Regions from separate parts of the Sphingobium sp. SJ10-10 genome, predicted to be linked through region 1. Evidence: riboswitches for the same ligand, from Rfam matches in the RefSeq annotation. Region 1 holds a riboswitch; each other region holds the start of a gene.
What was found. Region 1 has a riboswitch for cobalamin ahead of VVT58_RS09585 (TonB-dependent receptor domain-containing protein). Riboswitches for the same ligand answer to the same signal wherever they lie in the genome.
Positions count from the first base shown of each region.

Region 2: it holds a riboswitch for cobalamin, as region 1 does, so the genes downstream of both, VVT58_RS16740 (cobalamin biosynthesis protein CobG) here and VVT58_RS09585 (TonB-dependent receptor domain-containing protein) in region 1, are expected to answer to the same signal.
Region 3: it holds a riboswitch for cobalamin, as region 1 does, so the genes downstream of both, VVT58_RS16715 (HoxN/HupN/NixA family nickel/cobalt transporter) here and VVT58_RS09585 (TonB-dependent receptor domain-containing protein) in region 1, are expected to answer to the same signal.

Region 1 is NZ_CP158132.1:1,973,908-1,979,569, reverse strand. It holds gene VVT58_RS09605 (molybdopterin-dependent oxidoreductase) at 1-492, shown strand, start outside; gene cobA (uroporphyrinogen-III C-methyltransferase) at 479-1,261, shown strand; gene VVT58_RS09595 (molybdenum cofactor guanylyltransferase) at 1,354-1,890, opposite strand; gene VVT58_RS09590 (threonine/serine dehydratase) at 1,890-2,873, opposite strand; cobalamin riboswitch at 2,955-3,169, shown strand; gene VVT58_RS09585 (TonB-dependent receptor domain-containing protein) at 3,341-5,185, shown strand; gene VVT58_RS09580 (ABC transporter substrate-binding protein) at 5,228-5,662, opposite strand, start outside.
Region 2 is NZ_CP158133.1:223,587-229,248, forward strand. It holds gene cobN (cobaltochelatase subunit CobN) at 1-1,782, shown strand, start outside; gene cobO (cob(I)yrinic acid a,c-diamide adenosyltransferase) at 1,785-2,390, shown strand; gene bluB (5,6-dimethylbenzimidazole synthase) at 2,408-3,016, shown strand; cobalamin riboswitch at 3,109-3,336, shown strand; gene VVT58_RS16740 (cobalamin biosynthesis protein CobG) at 3,510-4,574, shown strand; gene VVT58_RS16745 (precorrin-8X methylmutase) at 4,574-5,203, shown strand; gene cobI (precorrin-2 C(20)-methyltransferase) at 5,200-5,662, shown strand, end outside.
Region 3 is NZ_CP158133.1:217,315-222,976, forward strand. It holds gene VVT58_RS16700 (TonB-dependent receptor) at 1-368, shown strand, start outside; gene VVT58_RS16705 (formylglycine-generating enzyme family protein) at 495-1,418, shown strand; gene VVT58_RS16710 (hypothetical protein) at 1,441-1,683, shown strand; cobalamin riboswitch at 1,819-2,047, shown strand; gene VVT58_RS16715 (HoxN/HupN/NixA family nickel/cobalt transporter) at 2,201-3,286, shown strand; gene cobW (cobalamin biosynthesis protein CobW) at 3,283-4,338, shown strand; gene cobN (cobaltochelatase subunit CobN) at 4,338-5,662, shown strand, end outside.

The DNA.
Region 1 (5,662 bases):
CCTTGTCTCTGGTCCACCCGCATCACCGTGCCGGGCGGCGCGCTGTACGAGATCGCTGGCAATGGCGACCCTGTGCGGCTTGAGGCCTGTCTGCCCAAGGGCGACCGCGTCGAAGCCATCGACCAGACGCGTGGCACTCGCCGCATCGCCATCATCAGCGAAGGCCGCCTTGCGGGCGTGCTGTTCGTCACCCGCACCGGCCTGCTGCCCTCGCGCGACTGGCTCATCAGCCAGCTTGAAGTCGAGGGGGTGGGAGCCTCCGTCCTTGCCGCGCGCGGGCCGGGCAACCAGCCCGACAAGGGGCCGACCGTCTGCGTCTGTTTCGACATCGGCCTTTACCAGATCATGGCGGCGATCCGTGAACAGCAACTGGTCGATGTGCCCGCCATCGGCAAGGCGATCGGCGCCGGGACCAATTGCGGGTCTTGCCGTCCCGCGCTCGCCAATATCCTTGCTCAAACCACGCAGGAGACGCTCCATGCAGCCGAATGAACTGATCGCCCCCGGTGAGGTCTGGCTGGTCGGCGCAGGTCCCGGCGACCCGGACTTGCTGACCCGCAAGGCCGAAAAGCTGATCGCGGCGGCGGAGATCGTCTTTTACGATGCGCTGGTGGGGCCGGGCGTGCTGGACCTGATCCCCGAGGGCGTGGAGCGGGTGAGTGTCGGCAAGCGCTCCGGCCGCCATTCGAAAGCGCAGGAGAGCATCAACGACCTGCTGCTGGCGGCGGCGAAGGCGGGCAAGCGCGTCGTGCGCCTCAAGGGCGGCGACCCCTCGGTCTTCGGCCGCTCGGCGGAGGAGATGGAGCATCTGGCGGCGGATGGCATTTCCTTCCGCATCTGCCCCGGCATCACCACGGCCAGCGCGGCGGCGGCGAGCGGCCATACCTCTCTCACCCTGCGGGGCGTGGCGCGGGGGTTGACGCTGGTGACGGCGCATCTCAAGGCGGGCGAGCCGCTGAAGCTGGACTGGGAAATGCTGGCGCGTCCGGGCGGCACGCTCGGCATCTATATGGGGCGCGCCGCTGCGGGCGAGATCAGCCGCTCGCTGATTGCCGCCGGGCGTGATCCCGAAACGCCGGTGATGGTGGCGGTCAACGTCTCGCTGCCCAATGAACGGCTGATCCGGGGGAAGCTGTCGGCGCTGGCCTTCCTGGTGGCGACGATCAGCGATGAAGATCCGACCTTGCTGATGATCGGTGAGGCGGTGGCGGGCACTTACGCTTCGGCGGACATGTCGGTGAGTGCTACGCTGACGGTTTGAACTGAAGCGATGTGCTCCTGCGGAGGCAGGAGCCCAGTTCGAACACCTGATCTGGGTTCCTGCCCTCGCAGGAACACGCTGCTTTGTCGATTCTATTGATTACTCTTTTCCAACTTCTCCAAATCCTCGGGCCGATTGATATTGGGCAATATAAACTCCGGCCGCTCGACGATCCGGGCGCCGATCCGTTCCAGCCAGCCATAGATTGATCGGTTGTTGTCCTCGGCCAGATGCGTGTCCAGTTCGGCCGCTAATGAAACAGGCCAGAACCCCGCCAATTGCTGGCCTTTGAGGATCGCCGCACCTTCACCGATCAACGCTTCCGCCAGCCCGTCCGGATAGGCGGGAACATCGCACCCCGTCGTCAGCACCGCGTCATAGCCTTCCGCCAGCGCATGATGCAGCGCTGCGTTCAGTCCGCCCAAAGGCCCCATATCCGCCGCCGGTCGATCCGGCAGCCCGATCATTCCGTCCACTTGTCGTCCGCAAATCACGACCGCCTCGACATGGCGCCCTAGCGCCGCCGCCGCATGGTCCAGCAGGGTTCGCCCATCCAGCATCGCCAGCGCCTTGTCGCTCCCGAACCGGCTGGATCGCCCTCCGGCCAGAACCGCTCCCAGCAACCGCATCATGCCCCTCCCGAGATGATCCGGGCATAGGCGTCCGGGTCGACATTGCTCCCCGAAATCACCACCACGCTCGCGCCCTTCGCGGCCGGAGCCAGCCCCGCCAGCATCGCCGCCAGGGCGACCGCGCCGCCCGGTTCGACCACCAGCTTCAACGCTGAAAAGGCGAAGCGCATCGCTTCCCGCACCTGATCGTCGTTCACCACCAGGCCACCGGACAGCAACGCCCGATTTATCGGAAAGGTCAAAGCCCCCGGTGTGGGTGACAGCAAGGCATCGCAGATCGACCGTGCATCGGGCGAGACGCTTTCCCGGACTCCGCTGGCGAGCGACCGCGCCGTATCGTCGAACCCTTCCGGCTCGACCGCATAGATCGCCACGCCGGGCTGCCGCGCTTTCACCGCCGTCGCGATCCCCGACACCATGCCGCCCCCGCCGCAATTGACGAGGATCTGCCCGACCTCCGCGCCCAATTCGGCCGCCTGCTCCATTATCTCCAGCCCGATCGTCCCTTGCCCCGCCATGATGAAGGGGTCGTCGAAGGACGGCACCAACACTGCGCCGCGCTGGGCCACCAGCGCCGTCGCGATCTCCTCCCGGTTTTCGGTGAAACGGTCATAGGGGACGATTTCCCCGCCCAGCGCCCGCGTATTGGCCGTCTTGATGGCGGGCGCGTCGGCGGGCATCACGATCGTCGCCGCGATCCCCAGCAGCCGCGCGGCAAAGGCCACCCCCTGCGCATGATTGCCCGACGACCAGGCCACGACACCCGCCTTGCGCTCCGCCGCGTCCAATCGCGCCAGCCGGTTATAGGCGCCACGGAATTTGAACGAACCGCTGTGCTGCGTGCCCTCGAACTTCACCAGCACCCGCCGCCCGCAGCGCTCGTTCAGCACCGCATTCTCCAGCAGCGGCGTGCGGATCGCCGCCGGCGCGATGACCCCCGCGGCGTCCTCGACATCGGCGGCGCTAATGGCGAACGGCATGCAATCTCCTTCCGTGGCCGCCTCTTGGCATGGCCGATGCTTTCCCTTATGGCGCGGGGCGCGGGCGGGGCAAACCCCGTACGCAAAGAAGATCGCGCCGGTGCCCGAAAGGGCTGAAAACGGGAATGCGGTGCGGACGGGAAACCGTCTTATTCCGCGGCTGTCCCTGCAACTGTAAGCGGTGAGCGCGATGCATTTCGGTCGAACGACCGGCCACTGGACGACAAGTCCGGGAAGGCGTGCATCGCTGCATTGACCCGCGAGCCAGGAGACCTGCCGGCGCATGGTCGCTCTTGCCCTGGCCCAGGGGTTGGCCATGGCACGGTGTTTTCCGTCTGAGCGACGAAGCGGCGCAGGGCCGCATCGGTGCGGGGGGAGGGCATTGGCGTCGACTTCCCCCAGTTCCGACCGCGCGAGCGGATGCCCTGAGCCATGAAGTCGCAGCGGCGCTCAGGGAAACAGATATAATGTTGAAAGCCACCATCTCTCTTGCGGCTCTGCTCGCCGCCACGCCCGCGCTCGCGGAGGATGAGATCATCGTCACCGCGCTGGGCATCGAGCAGCCCCGCGACGAAGTCGGCCAGGCCGTCACCGTCATCGATGCCGACACCATCCGCACCCGCCAGAGCGTGAGCGTCACCGACCTGCTCGCCACCACGCCCGGCGTCCGCTTCAACCGGGCCGATGCGGTCGGCGGCGTCACCGGCATTTCGCTGCGCGGCGCGGAAACGACCCAGACGCTGGTGCTGATCGACGGGGTGAAGGTCAACGATCCCAGCAGCATTGGCGATGCCTATGATTTCGGCAATCTGCTGGTCGGCAACATCCGCCGGATCGAGGTGCTGCGCGGTTCCAACTCGGTGGTCTACGGCAGCCAGGCGATCGGCGGCGTCGTCAATATCATGACCGGCACGCCCGCCGAAGGATTCGCGGCCAACGCGTCGGTCGATTATGGCTATAGCGATACGCTGAATGCCAAGGCGGATGTTTCGGGCACCAGCGGCATCGCATCGGGCGGCCTTGGCGTCGCCTATTTCCGCACGGACGGCATCTCCGCCGAGGCTGGCGACGCGGAAAAGGACGGTTATGAAAATATCGCCGCCAACGCCAAGCTGAAGCTCGACTTCAGCGATGCCTTGAGCCTGGACCTGCGCGGCTATTACATCCATGCCGATCTCGACACGGACCTCTTTTCCTTCCCCCCGATAGACCGGACCGCCACCAGCACGCTTGATCAATATGTCGGCTATGCTGGCCTGAACCTCAGGCTGTTCGATGGCAAGCTGACCAATCGCGCGGCGGTGACATGGTCCCGCAACGATCGCGACTACACCTCCATTTTCGGCCCTTATGGCTATTCCGGCACGAATCTGCGTTTCGAATATGAAGGCGTTTATCAGCCGGTCGAACAGGTGAAGCTGGTGTTCGGCTATGAGCATGAGCGGCCGGATTATGATTTCGTCGGCTTCGGTTCGCATGACCGCGCGAAGATCGACATCGACAGCGTCTATGCCGTCGCCGTCGTGAAGCCGGTGGAGGGTCTGACGCTGACGGGTGGCGTGCGCCGCGACGATCATAGCCAGTTCGGCGGCGCGACGACCTTTGGCGCCAACGCGAACTACACGCCCAATGGCGGCCGCACCAACATCCGCGCAAGCTATGGCGAGGGTTTCAAGGCGCCCTCACTCTATCAGCTTTACGATCCCTTTGTCGGCAATAGCGGGCTGCGCCCGGAGCGGTCCAAGAGCTATGATATCGGCTTCGACCAGAAGCTGGCCGGGGATCGTGCTATCTTCTCCATCACGGCCTTCCGCCGCGACACGCGTGACCAGATCGACTTTGACGGCGCCTTTGGAGCATTTGGCGGCTATAACAATCTCGATCGCACCCGCGCCAAGGGGGTGGAAGCATCCTTCGCGCTGAAGCCGGTCGACGCGCTGACCGTTACGGCATCCTACAGCTATGTCGATGCGCGCAATCGCTCGCCGGGCAGCCCGGACGAAGGCCTGCGTCTGCTGCGCCGGGCGCCCAATGCGGCCAGTGTGTCGGCGGACTATGTCTGGCCTTTCGGCCTGTCGACCGGCGCAACGATCACGATGGTGGATGACAGCGTCGATATTGACTCGAGCACGCACCAGCGTGTCCAGCTCGACGGCTTTGCGCTGGTTGGCGTTCGCGCGTCCTTCCCGATCAATGAGCATCTGGAAGTCTATGGCCGCATCGACAATCTGTTCGATGAAGGATACGCCACGGCTTATGGCTATGGCACCTATGGCCGGTCGGCCTTTGGCGGCGTGCGTGTCCGCTTCTGATGGAACAGGCGAGGGGCGGGCGTGACGCTTGCCCCTTCAGTGTCAGGGCGCAGCGTTGACCTGCGTCACGATAGAGCGCGCGGCCTCGACATAAGCGGGGCCGCCGCACACCGTCCATGCCTGCGGCACGCGGATGCGCGGGATGGCGCGCAGGATCGGATGGTGCAGCATTTCCGTCCCCTGATCGACGATCGTCTCGCTGCCGCTTTCGACGATCAGCCAGTCCGGGCGGGCGGCGAGCATCTCTTCCAATGGAAGCTGCGACAAAGCGGGCTTCCCCAGCTTTCCCGCCAGATTGACGAGACCTACGCGCTTCATGAGGTCATCGACCAGCGTGCCCGTCCCGGTCATATAGCCGCGCCGCTGATAATAGGCGGCAACCCCGCCGCGCCTGGATCGAGGCAGGGCGATGAGGTCGCGGTTCATGCGCGCAATCAGCGCTTCGCCCCGTTCGGGATGGCCGACCGCCGCCGCCAC
Region 2 (5,662 bases), on a different replicon from region 1:
AAGGACATACTCGCGCTCGCCGCTTCGCAGGGGTTGGATAAGGATGCAGACGCTCAAGGCAGCGGAGAAGATGCTTTAGCTGCGATCGACAACTATCTGTGCGACCTCAAGGAAATGCAGATCCGTGACGGCCTGCATATCTTTACCCAAAGCCCTGAAGGCCATCTCCGCCGTGATCTGCTCATAGCCCTTGCCCGCTGTCCCAGAGGCATGGATCATGAAGGCCAGCAATCCCTCCTGCGCGCGCTTGCCGATGACCTGGCGCTGAATTTCGACCCGCTCGATTGCGTCATGGGCAGCCCCTGGACGGGCCTCCGCCCGGAACCGCTCCAAGGCTTGACCCAAGCCCCATGGCGCACCACCGGCGACACAGTGGAGCGTCTAGAACTCTACGCCATCCATCTCCTTGATAGCGAGGAGCCTGCCCCCGGCCCGCTAAGCGCCGCTGTCCTGAACGCTATCGAAACCGACCTCGCCCCCCGCGTCAGCGCTTGCGGCGAAGCCGAAAGGACTGCGCTTCTATCGGCGCTCAACGGCAATTTCGTCCTTCCCGGTCCTTCCGGCGCGCCGACGAGAGGCCGCCCGGACGTCCTCCCCACGGGCCGCAATTTCTACTCGATCGACACCCGCGCCGTGCCCACGATCGCCGCCTGGAATCTCGGCCAGCGCTCCGCCGATCTCATCGTGCAGGACTATCTCCAGCGAGAGGGCGACTATCCCCGCGCCATCGCGCTTTCCGCCTGGGGCACGGCCAATATGCGCACCGGCGGCGATGACATCGCGCAGGCTCTCGCCCTGATGGGGGCGCGCCCTCGCTGGGACTGGGCTTCCGGCCGGGTCATCGGGTTCGAGGTGATGAAGATCGCGGAACTGAATCGGCCAAGAGTGGACGTCACCTTCCGCGTCTCCGGCTTTTTCCGCGATGCCTTCCCTGAGCAGATCGACCTGCTGGACAGCGCCGCCCGCGCCGTCATGGCGCTGGACGAACCGGAGGAGGACAATCCCGCCGCTGCCCGCCATCGTATCGAAACCGCCGCCCTGATCGCCCAAGGCACGCCGGAAAAAACCGCCCGGCGCCGGGCCGGAAGCCGCGTCTTCGGCTCGAAGCCCGGAGCCTATGGCGCGGGTCTACAGGCGATGATCGACGAGAAGATCTGGCACGACCGCGCCGACCTTGCGAACGTCTATCTCGACTGGGGCAGCTATGCCTATGGCGGCGGCGTGGAAGGCGAAGCCGAGCGCAACCTTTTTGCCGAGCGCCTGACCCAAGCCGACGCCCTGATCCAGAACCAGGACAATCGCGAACATGATCTGCTCGACAGCGACGATTATTACCAGTTCGAGGGCGGGATAGCCGCCGCCGTCGAACATCTCTCCGGCAAGAAACCGCTCAGCTATCATAACGATCACAGCCGCCCGGAACGCCCCGTCATCCGCACGCTGGAGGATGAGATCGGCCGCATCGTGAGAGCGCGGGTCACCAACCCCAAATGGATCGCGGGCATGATGCGCCATGGTTACAAGGGCGCGTTCGAGATCGCCGCCTCGGTCGATTATCTCTTCGCCTTCGCCGCCACCACCCATGCGGTGAAGGATCATCATTTCGACGCCGTCCACGCCGCCTTCATTGAGGACGAGACGGTTCGCGCCTTCATGGCGGAGGCCAATCCGGCAGCCCTGCGCGAAACCGCCGCCCGCTTGTCCGAAGCGCTCGATCGCGCGCTTTGGAAACCCAGGTCGAACAGCGCCGCCATGCTCCTAACCCAACTCAAGGACGCCTAGAAATGATCGAACGCACCCCCGAACAACATGCCGAAAAGATGAAGAAGAAACAGGCCGCCCATGACAAGATCATGGCGACCAAGACCCAGGAAAAGGGTCTTCTCATCGTCCATACCGGCAAGGGCAAGGGCAAGACGACGGCAGCTCTGGGCATGGTCGTCCGCGCCATCGGCCATGGCAGGAAAGTGGGCGTCGTCCAGTTCGTGAAGGGCGCCATGACCACCGGAGAAAAAACGGTGTTCGATGCGTTTCCCGACCATGTCGAGTTCAAGTCCATGGGCGAAGGCTTCACCTGGAACACGCAGGACCGTACGCGGGACATTGCCCTTGCCCGTGAAGCATGGGATGAAGTCAGACGCATGATTGCCGACCCGGCCTATGATATGGTCCTTGCCGATGAGCTCAATATCGTCCTGCGCTACGACTATCTGCCGGTCGAAGAGGTGCTGGAAGCCGTGACCGCCAGAAGCGAAATGAAGCACGTCCTCATCACCGGCCGCAACGCGCCCGAAGCGCTGATCGAGGCGGCCGATCTCGTCACCGAAATGACCCTTGTCAAACATCCCTTCCGCAGCGGCGTGAAGGCTCAGCCAGGAATCGAATTCTGACACATACTGCCTTCGACATCGCCGCTTTCGAGGAATTGGTGCACCTGCGTCGCGATGTGCGCCATTTCCTGACCGATCCGCTGGATGAACATGAGGTCGAACGCCTCCTCGCCCTCGCCCACAGCGCGCCCTCGGTGGGGCTGTCGCAACCCTGGCGCTTCGTCCGGATCGCCACGCCCGCCTTGCGCGAAGATCTCGCCGTCCATATCGATGCCCAGATCATCAAGGCGGGCAAGATTTATGAAGGCGATGAAGACAGGCTGTACCGTAGCCTGAAACTGCACGGCCTGCGGGAGGCGCCGGTGCTGTTCGCCGTCTATTGCGACGAAGGCACTGAAACCGGCCATAAGCTGGGCGCTATCACCATGCCGGAAGCACGCCGCTATAGCTGCGTGATGGCGATTCACACTATCTGGCTGGCCGCCCGCACGCGCGGCATCGGCATGGGATGGATATCGATTCTGGATCGTCCCACGGTCGATGCGATGCTGGAGGTTCCGGAAAATTGGCGCTGCCTCGGCCTGCTGTGCCTCGGCTATCCGGTGAGCGAGGAAGCGACGCCGGAACTGGAACGGCGCGGCTGGGAGCATCGCACCGATTGGCATTCCGCGATCGTGACTCGCTGACTCCCCTACTGCCTGCGCAGGGGAGCAAATTCTCCCCACTTCCCTTTCCCCCACTCTGCGCGTATGAACCGCCTCCGGAGCGGGCATCCGTTCGCTCCATCGATCGCGTCGGTGCCCCGCAAGGGGCTTAAATGGGAACGCGGTGCGGGAGGAAACTCCCTAATCCGTGGCTGTCCCTGCAACTGTGAGCGGCGAGCAAGGCAAGGATCGGCCAACCCCCATCAACCGGGGACGGCCAGCCACTGGAGCAATCCGGGAAGGCCCCCTGCCAAGGCTATGACCCGCAAGCCAGGAGACCTGCCGAACGCAAAGGTCGCTCTAGCCATGACCCAGGGGATGGTCGCGGCTCGGTTCTCCGCACGAGCGACGGATAAGCGGCTGGGGAAGCATCCTCCAGTCGTCGTTGCGACGTGGGAGGTGAAATCCGGTGCCAGACGCGCAGAGCGCATCATCCGCCGCCATTCGCGGCTGGTGTCCCACGGCCTGGCGCCCGATGATGGCGGGCGACGGCCTGCTGGTGCGCGTCCGCCCTCCGCTCGGCCGCATGACGGTGGCCCAGGCTATCGGCCTCAGCGATGCCGCCCGCCGCCACGGCAACGGCCAGATCGACCTCACCAACCGCGCCGCGCTTCAGGTCCGGGGCGTGACGGAGCAAAGCCATCCCGCGCTGCTCGGGCAGCTTGTCGCGCTCGGCCTCACCGATCCTGATCCGACCCGCGAAGCGCGCCGCAATTTCCTGCTCGCTCCCGATTGGTCCGCCGGAGACGACACGCAAAACATCGCCCAAAATCTGCTTGCCCGTCTCGACGACCTGCCCGATCTTCCTCCCAAGATCGGCATTGCCATCGACACCGGCCCTGCTCCCTGCCTCACCCGCGTCCCCGCCGATTTCCGCTTCGAACGCAGTTCCCCTGGCGCCCTGCTGCTCCGCGCCGAAGGACACGCCTTCGGCACGCCCACCTCTGCGGAAACGGCCGTTCAGGATCTGATCGCGCTCACCCGCTGGTTCCTGGCAACGGACGGAGCCACCTCCGGCCGTATGGCGCGGCACAAAGCACCGCTGCTAGTACATCCCAAGGTCGCTCCCGCTGCGGCACGCCCGATTCCGCAGCTTCTCACCCAGGCTCCCGGTCCCTTTCACGGCATCCCCTTCGGTCGGCTCGACGCTGACAGCCTCACCGCTCTGGCCGGACAGCAAGGCGTTGTCGCGCTGCGCCTTACCCCATGGCGCGGCCTGATTCTCGAAGGCGGCACGACCAGCCCCGATCACGCCTTCACCGACCCGTTGCTCCGCATCGACGCATGTCCCGGCGCACCGGCCTGCCCGCAGGCCAGCGTAGCGACCCGCGGCCTCGCCACCCGGCTTGCACCCCTTGTCGACGGCTCGCTGCATGTTTCCGGCTGCGCCAAGGGCTGCGCGCGTCCAAGGCCTGCCGACATCGTCCTCACCGGCAATCGGGGCCGCTTCGACCTTTCCCGCAAGGCCCGCGCCGGATCGCCGCCCGACCAGGCCAGCCTTGCCCCCGACCAGATTCTCGCCCTCTTCGGAAGCCACTAATGCCCCATATCTACGAAACCGATGGCGCCGCCATCTACCGGCAATCCTTCCGCACCATCCGTGCCGAGGCCGATCTCGCTCGCTTCTCGACGGAGGAAGAACGCATCGCGGTCCGCATGATCCACGCGGCGGGGCTGGTCGGCCTGGCTTCCCACATCCGCTTTTCCCCTACTTTCGCCCGGACCGCCATCGCTGCGCTGGAGGCAGGGGCGGCGATCCTATGCGATGCGCGCATGGTGTCCGAAGGCGTCACCACAAGACGCTTGCCTGCCCAAAACCCGATCCTTTGCACGCTGAACGATCCACAAGTTCCAACGCTGGCGGCGCAAATGTCGAACACCCGCTCGGCGGCCGCGCTCGAACTCTGGCGCCCGCATCTGGAGGGGGCGCTGGTCGCGATCGGCAATGCCCCCACAGCGCTTTTCCATCTGCTCAATATGCTGGAAGACCCCGCCTGTCCCCGCCCCGCCGCGATCATCGGTTGCCCGGTCGGCTTCGTCGGCGCGGCGGAGTCCAAGGAAGCGCTCTGGCAGAGTCAGCCCGTCCCCTGCTGCATCGTGGAGGGCCGTCTGGGCGGCAGCGCCATCACGGTCGCGGCGATCAATGCGATAGCGAGTCCGGCAGAATGACCAACGGCATCATCCATGGCGTAGGCCTGGGCCCCGGCGCGCAGGACCTGATGAGCGTCCGCGCCGACCGCCTGATCCGCGAAGCCAGCCATGTCTCCTATTTCCGCAAAAGGGGAAAATCCGGCCATGCCCGCCGGATCGTGGAGGGCATGTTGCGTCCTGACGCCATCGAATATCCGATGGAATATCCGGTGACGACGGAAATCCCGCTGTCCGACCCGCGCTATAATGAAGTCCTGTCCGGCTTCTACGCCGATTGCACCGCCCATCTGGACCGGCTTTCCGCCACTGGCGAGGATGTGGTGGTCCTCTGCGAAGGCGATCCCTTTTTCTACGGCAGCTTCATGCACCTGCACAGCCGTCTCTCGGCGCCCGTAAAGATCGTCCCCGGCATCACCGGCATGTCCGGCGCCTGGACCGCCAGTGGCACGCCGATCAGTTGGGGCGACGATGTGACGA
Region 3 (5,662 bases), on a different replicon from region 1:
TCGCGGCGGAGACCGACTGGTCCTTCACCGCCAGCTACCAGCATGTGGGCGACCGCTATACCCAACTGGACGATCAGGAGCCGGGCAAGGGCAGCTTCACCAATTCCATCTATTATGATCCGGCCACCGGCGCTTATGGGACCGGCGCGTTCAACTTCGGCTCCTACAAGCTTGGCGCCTATAATCTGGTCAATCTGTCCACGGGCGTGAGCTGGGACAGCGGTCTGTCGGTCACACTCTACGTCAACAATCTGTTCGACGAAAATGCGCTCTATTCGCTGGACCGCGAGCGCGGCGGCCGGGGCCGGCTCGGCTATAATATCGGCACCCCGCGCAAGATCGGCGTGACCGTCCGCAAGGACTTCTAAAGCCCAATCACACGGGACGCCGGAAGCCAAACCGCTTCCGGCGTCCTTATTTTTGGGCAATACACCGGGCCGATCCGTCGCTATGGTCGCCCGGTGATCGAGACCGAGAATGCCATCGCGCAAGAGATGCGCTTCGTCGAAGGCAGCGCCTTCACCATGGGCTCCGACCGCTTCTATCCAGAGGAAGCCCCGTTGCGGCAAGTCCGCGTGGACAGCTTCTGGATCGACGAAACGCCCGTCACCAACCGCCAGTTCGCGGAGTTTGTGGAGGCGACCGGCTACCGCACTTTTGCTGAGATTGCGCCCGACCCCAAAGATTATCCCGGCATGCCTCCAGAAATGGCGCGGGCCGGTTCGCTGCTGTTCCAGCGCACGGCGACGCCCGTCGACCTCAGCGATTTCAGCCAATGGTGGCATTTCAGCTTCGGCACGGACTGGCGCCATCCCCATGGCCCCGACAGCCATCTGGACGAGCTTTGGAACCATCCGGTGGTCCATGTCGTGTTTCAGGATGCGGAGGCCTATGCCAAATGGGCGGGCAAGGCGCTACCGACCGAAGCGGAGTGGGAGTTTGCGGCGCGCGGCGGGCTTGATGGCGCGGACTATGCCTGGGGCGATGAACTAGCGCCCAAGGGAGCCATGCTCGCCAATTATTGGCAGGGCATGTTCCCCTACAGCAATCTGCTGGAGGATGGTTATGAGCGAACCTCGCCGGTGCGAACCTATGCGCCCAATGGCTATGGCCTGTTCGACATGATCGGCAATGTCTGGGAATGGACGACCGATTGGTATGCCCAGCCCAGGGTCGAGCGCAAGGCGAAGGGAAGCTGCTGCGTCCCATCCAACCCACGCGGCGGCACGAGGCGGGAAAGCCTTGATCCCGTCAGTCCGCATGTGCCGATCCCAAGAAAAGTGCTGAAGGGCGGTTCCCATCTCTGCGCGCCAAGCTATTGCCAGCGCTACCGCCCCGCCGCCCGCCACCCGCAGGCGGTGGACAGTTCCACCAGCCATATCGGGTTTCGCTGCATCATCCGCGAACCGGGCCGCTGAATTTCAATAACGGGAAGACGTCATGCTCAATATCCCCTGGGACCAGCCCGCCACCATGATCGACCTTGACGGCAAGGCACCGCTCATCGGCACGATCCGCGATTGCGCCCAGCATTTCGCGATCTTCAAGCCCCATGCGAAGGAACAGGCGCGCATATTGCTGACCCAGCCCGTCCACCGCGAGGGTCGCAAGACGCGAACCTGGGTGCTGGAACCCTGGGAGATCGAAAAGCTGGTCGAACGGCTAAAGACAGAGATGCATTGAACCGATACTTATCGCACGGCGCGCCCAATTAGGCAGGCCCGCCCAGCGCCTTCACCAGCGCAAGCCGAACGCGCCGCCCCCTTCCAATTCTCCGCGCCAGCCTCTATGCAGTCCGGCGAAAGCCAGCCTCGGCCAGCTTTCACTGATCGCGCCGGTGCCCTCCCAAGGGGCTTAATAGGGAATGCGGTGATGAATCCGCGGCTGTCCCTGCAACTGTAAGCGGTGAGCGAGACGCATATCGATTCTTCGGACCGCCGGAGAATCAGCCACTGGGCCGGACGCTAAATCCTGCGAGGCCTGGGAAGGCCATGCGTCGAGCCAAGACCCGTGAGCCAGGAAACCTGCCTGCGTCTGGTCGCTCTTGCCTTGGCCCAGGGGATGGCCGCGGCACGGTACTCCGTCTGAGCGACGCTTTACGCAGCGGGAGCTGCTGTCCGCATGCCGGGCGCAAGCGCGTCCGTCCGGCATGAAGGCAGGTCCCGTCCGGTTTCGCTGACGCCGACGGGGGATCGCCCTGATGAGACCTGTTTTGAATGCCCTGGCCCGTTCCAGCCCAATGGAATCGGCCGGCCTGCTCCGCCGCCGTGCCACGGCCATGTTCGCCGCGCTGATCGCCGCCAATCTGGCCGCATGGGCCTGGGCCTTCACGATCTTCGCGGGCGATACGGTCATGCTGGGGACCGCGCTGCTGGCCTGGAGCCTGGGCCTGCGCCATGCCGTCGATGCCGACCATATCGCCGCCATCGACAATGTGACCCGTAAATTGATGCAGGACGGCCAGCGCCCGCTGACCGTCGGCTTCTGGTTCGCCATCGGCCATAGCGGCATCGTCCTGATCGCCGCCGTCACCATCGCCATCGCCGCCAATGCGCTGAGCCGCGTCGAAGCGGCGGGCGCGATCGGCGGCACCATTGCAACAATCGTCTCCGCGACATTCCTTTTCACCATCGCCGCAATGAACCTGATCATCCTGAGATCGGTTCTCAAAACCTTCAATCATGTTCGCAACGGTGGGCTCTATATCGATGAAGATATGGATATTCTGCTCGGTTCACGCGGTTTTCTGGCCCGCATCTTTCGCCCGCTTTTCCGGCTGATAACGCGGAGCTGGCATATGGCCCCGCTCGGCTTTCTCTTCGGACTCGGTTTCGACACTGCCACCGAAGTCGCGATCCTGGGCCTGTCGGCTGGCCAGGCGGCGAGCGGCCTTTCGATATCGACCGTCCTCATTTTCCCCCTGCTCTTCGCGGTGGGCATGGCGCTGATCGACACGGCGGACGGCGCGCTGATGATGGGCGCCTATCAATGGGCTTTCGTGAAGCCGATCCGCAAACTCTATTACAACATCACCATCACGCTGGTGTCCGCCCTGGTCGCGCTGCTCATCGGCGGGATCGAGGCTGCGGCGCTGCTGGGCGACAAGCTGGGCCTGACCGGCGGCATCTGGACCCTTGCCGCCGACCTTGGCGAACATTTCAACAGCCTGGGTTTCTTCATCATCGGCCTGTTCGCTGCCTGCTGGCTGGCGAGCTGGGCCATCTACCGCTGGAAACGCTTCGACGAGATCGAAGTCACTCTCGAACCGCAAGGAAATCCCGCATGAAAAAGGTTCCCGCCCCAAAAATTCCGGCCACTGTCATCACCGGCTTCCTCGGCGCGGGCAAGACGACGCTGATCCGCCACTTGATCGAAAATGCAGGTGGCCGCCGTCTTGCCCTCATCATCAACGAGTTCGGAGATGTCGGCGTCGACGGCGCGCTGGTTCAGGGCTGCGGCGACGAAGCCTGCCCGGACGAGGATATCATCGAACTGGCGAACGGTTGCATCTGCTGCACCGTCGCGGACGATTTCCTGCCGACCATGCAAAAGCTGCTCGACCGCCCGACGCCCCCCGATCACATCATCATCGAAACCTCCGGCCTTGCATTGCCCAAGCCGTTGGTGAAGGCCTTCCAATGGCCCGACATCCGCACCCGCGCCACAGTGGATGGGGTAATCACGCTGATCGACGCCGATGCATTGGCGGCAGGCCGCTTCGCCCATGACGAGGTCGCGCTTGCCGCCGCCCGCGCAGCCGATCCGACGCTTGATCATGACAGCCCGATCGAGGAATTGTTCGAGGATCAGCTTGCCTGCGCCGACCTCGTCCTGCTCAACAAGACCGACCTGGTCGATGCCGCCACACTGGCGGGTCTGGAACGGGATTTGGCCCGGGAAACCCGTCCCGGCGTCAGCATCATCCGCACGTCAAAGGGCGAAATCGATCCCGCTGTCCTGCTCGGCCTGGACTCAGGCGTGGAAGATCAGATCGATGCCCGCCCATCCCATCACGACAATGAGGAGGAGCATGATCATGATGATTTCGAGAGCTTCATCCTCGACCTTGGCGAACTGGGCACGCCCGAACCGTTGCTGGCGGCGCTCGCGGACGCCATCGCCACCCACGACCTGTTGCGGGTGAAGGGTTTCCTCGCCATCGCAGGCCGCCCCGCTCGCCTGGTCGTCCAGGCCGTCGGTCCACGCATCCAGCATCATTACGACCGCCAATGGCAGCCAAGCGAGCAACGCTCCTCCCGCCTTGTCGTGATCGGCCAGACGGGCCTGGATCGCACCGCTATCAAGGCCGCCCTCAAGGTGCAGACGGTCCCCGCCTGATGCACCTGCTGACCGCCACGCCCGGCACCGTCTCCAACGGCGACGAAGCGATCGACCTTGGCCAGTCGCCGGGCGACATCGTGCTGCTGACCGTGGCGGACAGCGAACTCGCTTGCTTCGCCAGCGCCGCCGCAGCCTTGGGTGAGGCAGGCCCAACAATCCGCCTCGCCAATCTCCTCCAGCTCAAACATCCTTATTCCGTCGATCTCTATGTCGAAAAGGTGATCGCCCACGCCAAATTCGTCTGCGTAATCCTGCTGGGCGGTAAGAGCTATTGGCCCTATGGTATTGATGAAATTACCAATATAGCCCGCGAAAAAGGCATAGCCTTTGCCGCCCTGGCCGATGGTCGGGAGGATGATCCGGACCTGCGCGCAGCCTCGACCCTGCCCGCGGAAACCTGCGACCATCTGCGCGACTATCTCCGGCAAGGCGGCATTCCCAATGCCATCGCCTTCCTCAAGACCGCCGCTCGTCTCGCGGGTTTCGATGCAGGGGCGCCCGATGCCCCGATTCCGGTGGCCGACGCCGGTCTCTACCTTCCCGGTACGGACCGTCCGACATTGGAACAGGTCAAGGCCCGCTGGACCGCAGGCCGACCGACAGCGCTGTTCGTCTTTTACCGCGCCCTGCTGATTGCGGGCACGCTCGAAGCCGTCGATGCGATGATCGCAGGGCTCGAAGCAGCAGGCCTTAATGTCCTCCCCGTCCATGTTCGCGCCCTGCGCGAACCCTTCGCCAAGGATTTCCTGCAAGGCCTGATGGAAGGGACCGCGCCTGACGTCATCCTCAACGCCACCGCCTTTGCCGCCAGCGCGCCGGGAGAACCACGCACGCGCTCGATCCTGGAGCAGGCGGACTGCCCGATCCTGCAAACCATCTTCGCCAGCGCCGAACAAGGCGCCTGGGAAGCGAGCGCCCGAGGCCTTGGCCCCCGCGATCTCGCCATGCATATCGCGCTTCCCGAAGTGGATGGCCGCCTCTTCACCCGCGCCGTCGCGTTCAAGGCCGCTGCCCGCTTCGACGAGCGCACGGAATGCAGCATCATCGTGCCCCGCATATTGGAAAATCGTGTTAGATTTGTTTCCCAACTCACTGCAAATTGGGCAAAACTCCGTCAGACCACCATTGCGGAGCGTCGCGTTGCGCTGGTACTCGCCAACTATCCCAACAAGGATGGCCGCATCGGCAATGGCGTCGGTCTCGACACGCCGGCCAGTGCCACCGCTATCCTGAAAGCGCTGGGGGAATCCGGCTACACCACCCATGACGCTCCCGCCGACGGGGCAACCCTGATGCGCCTCATGACGGGCGGCATCACCAA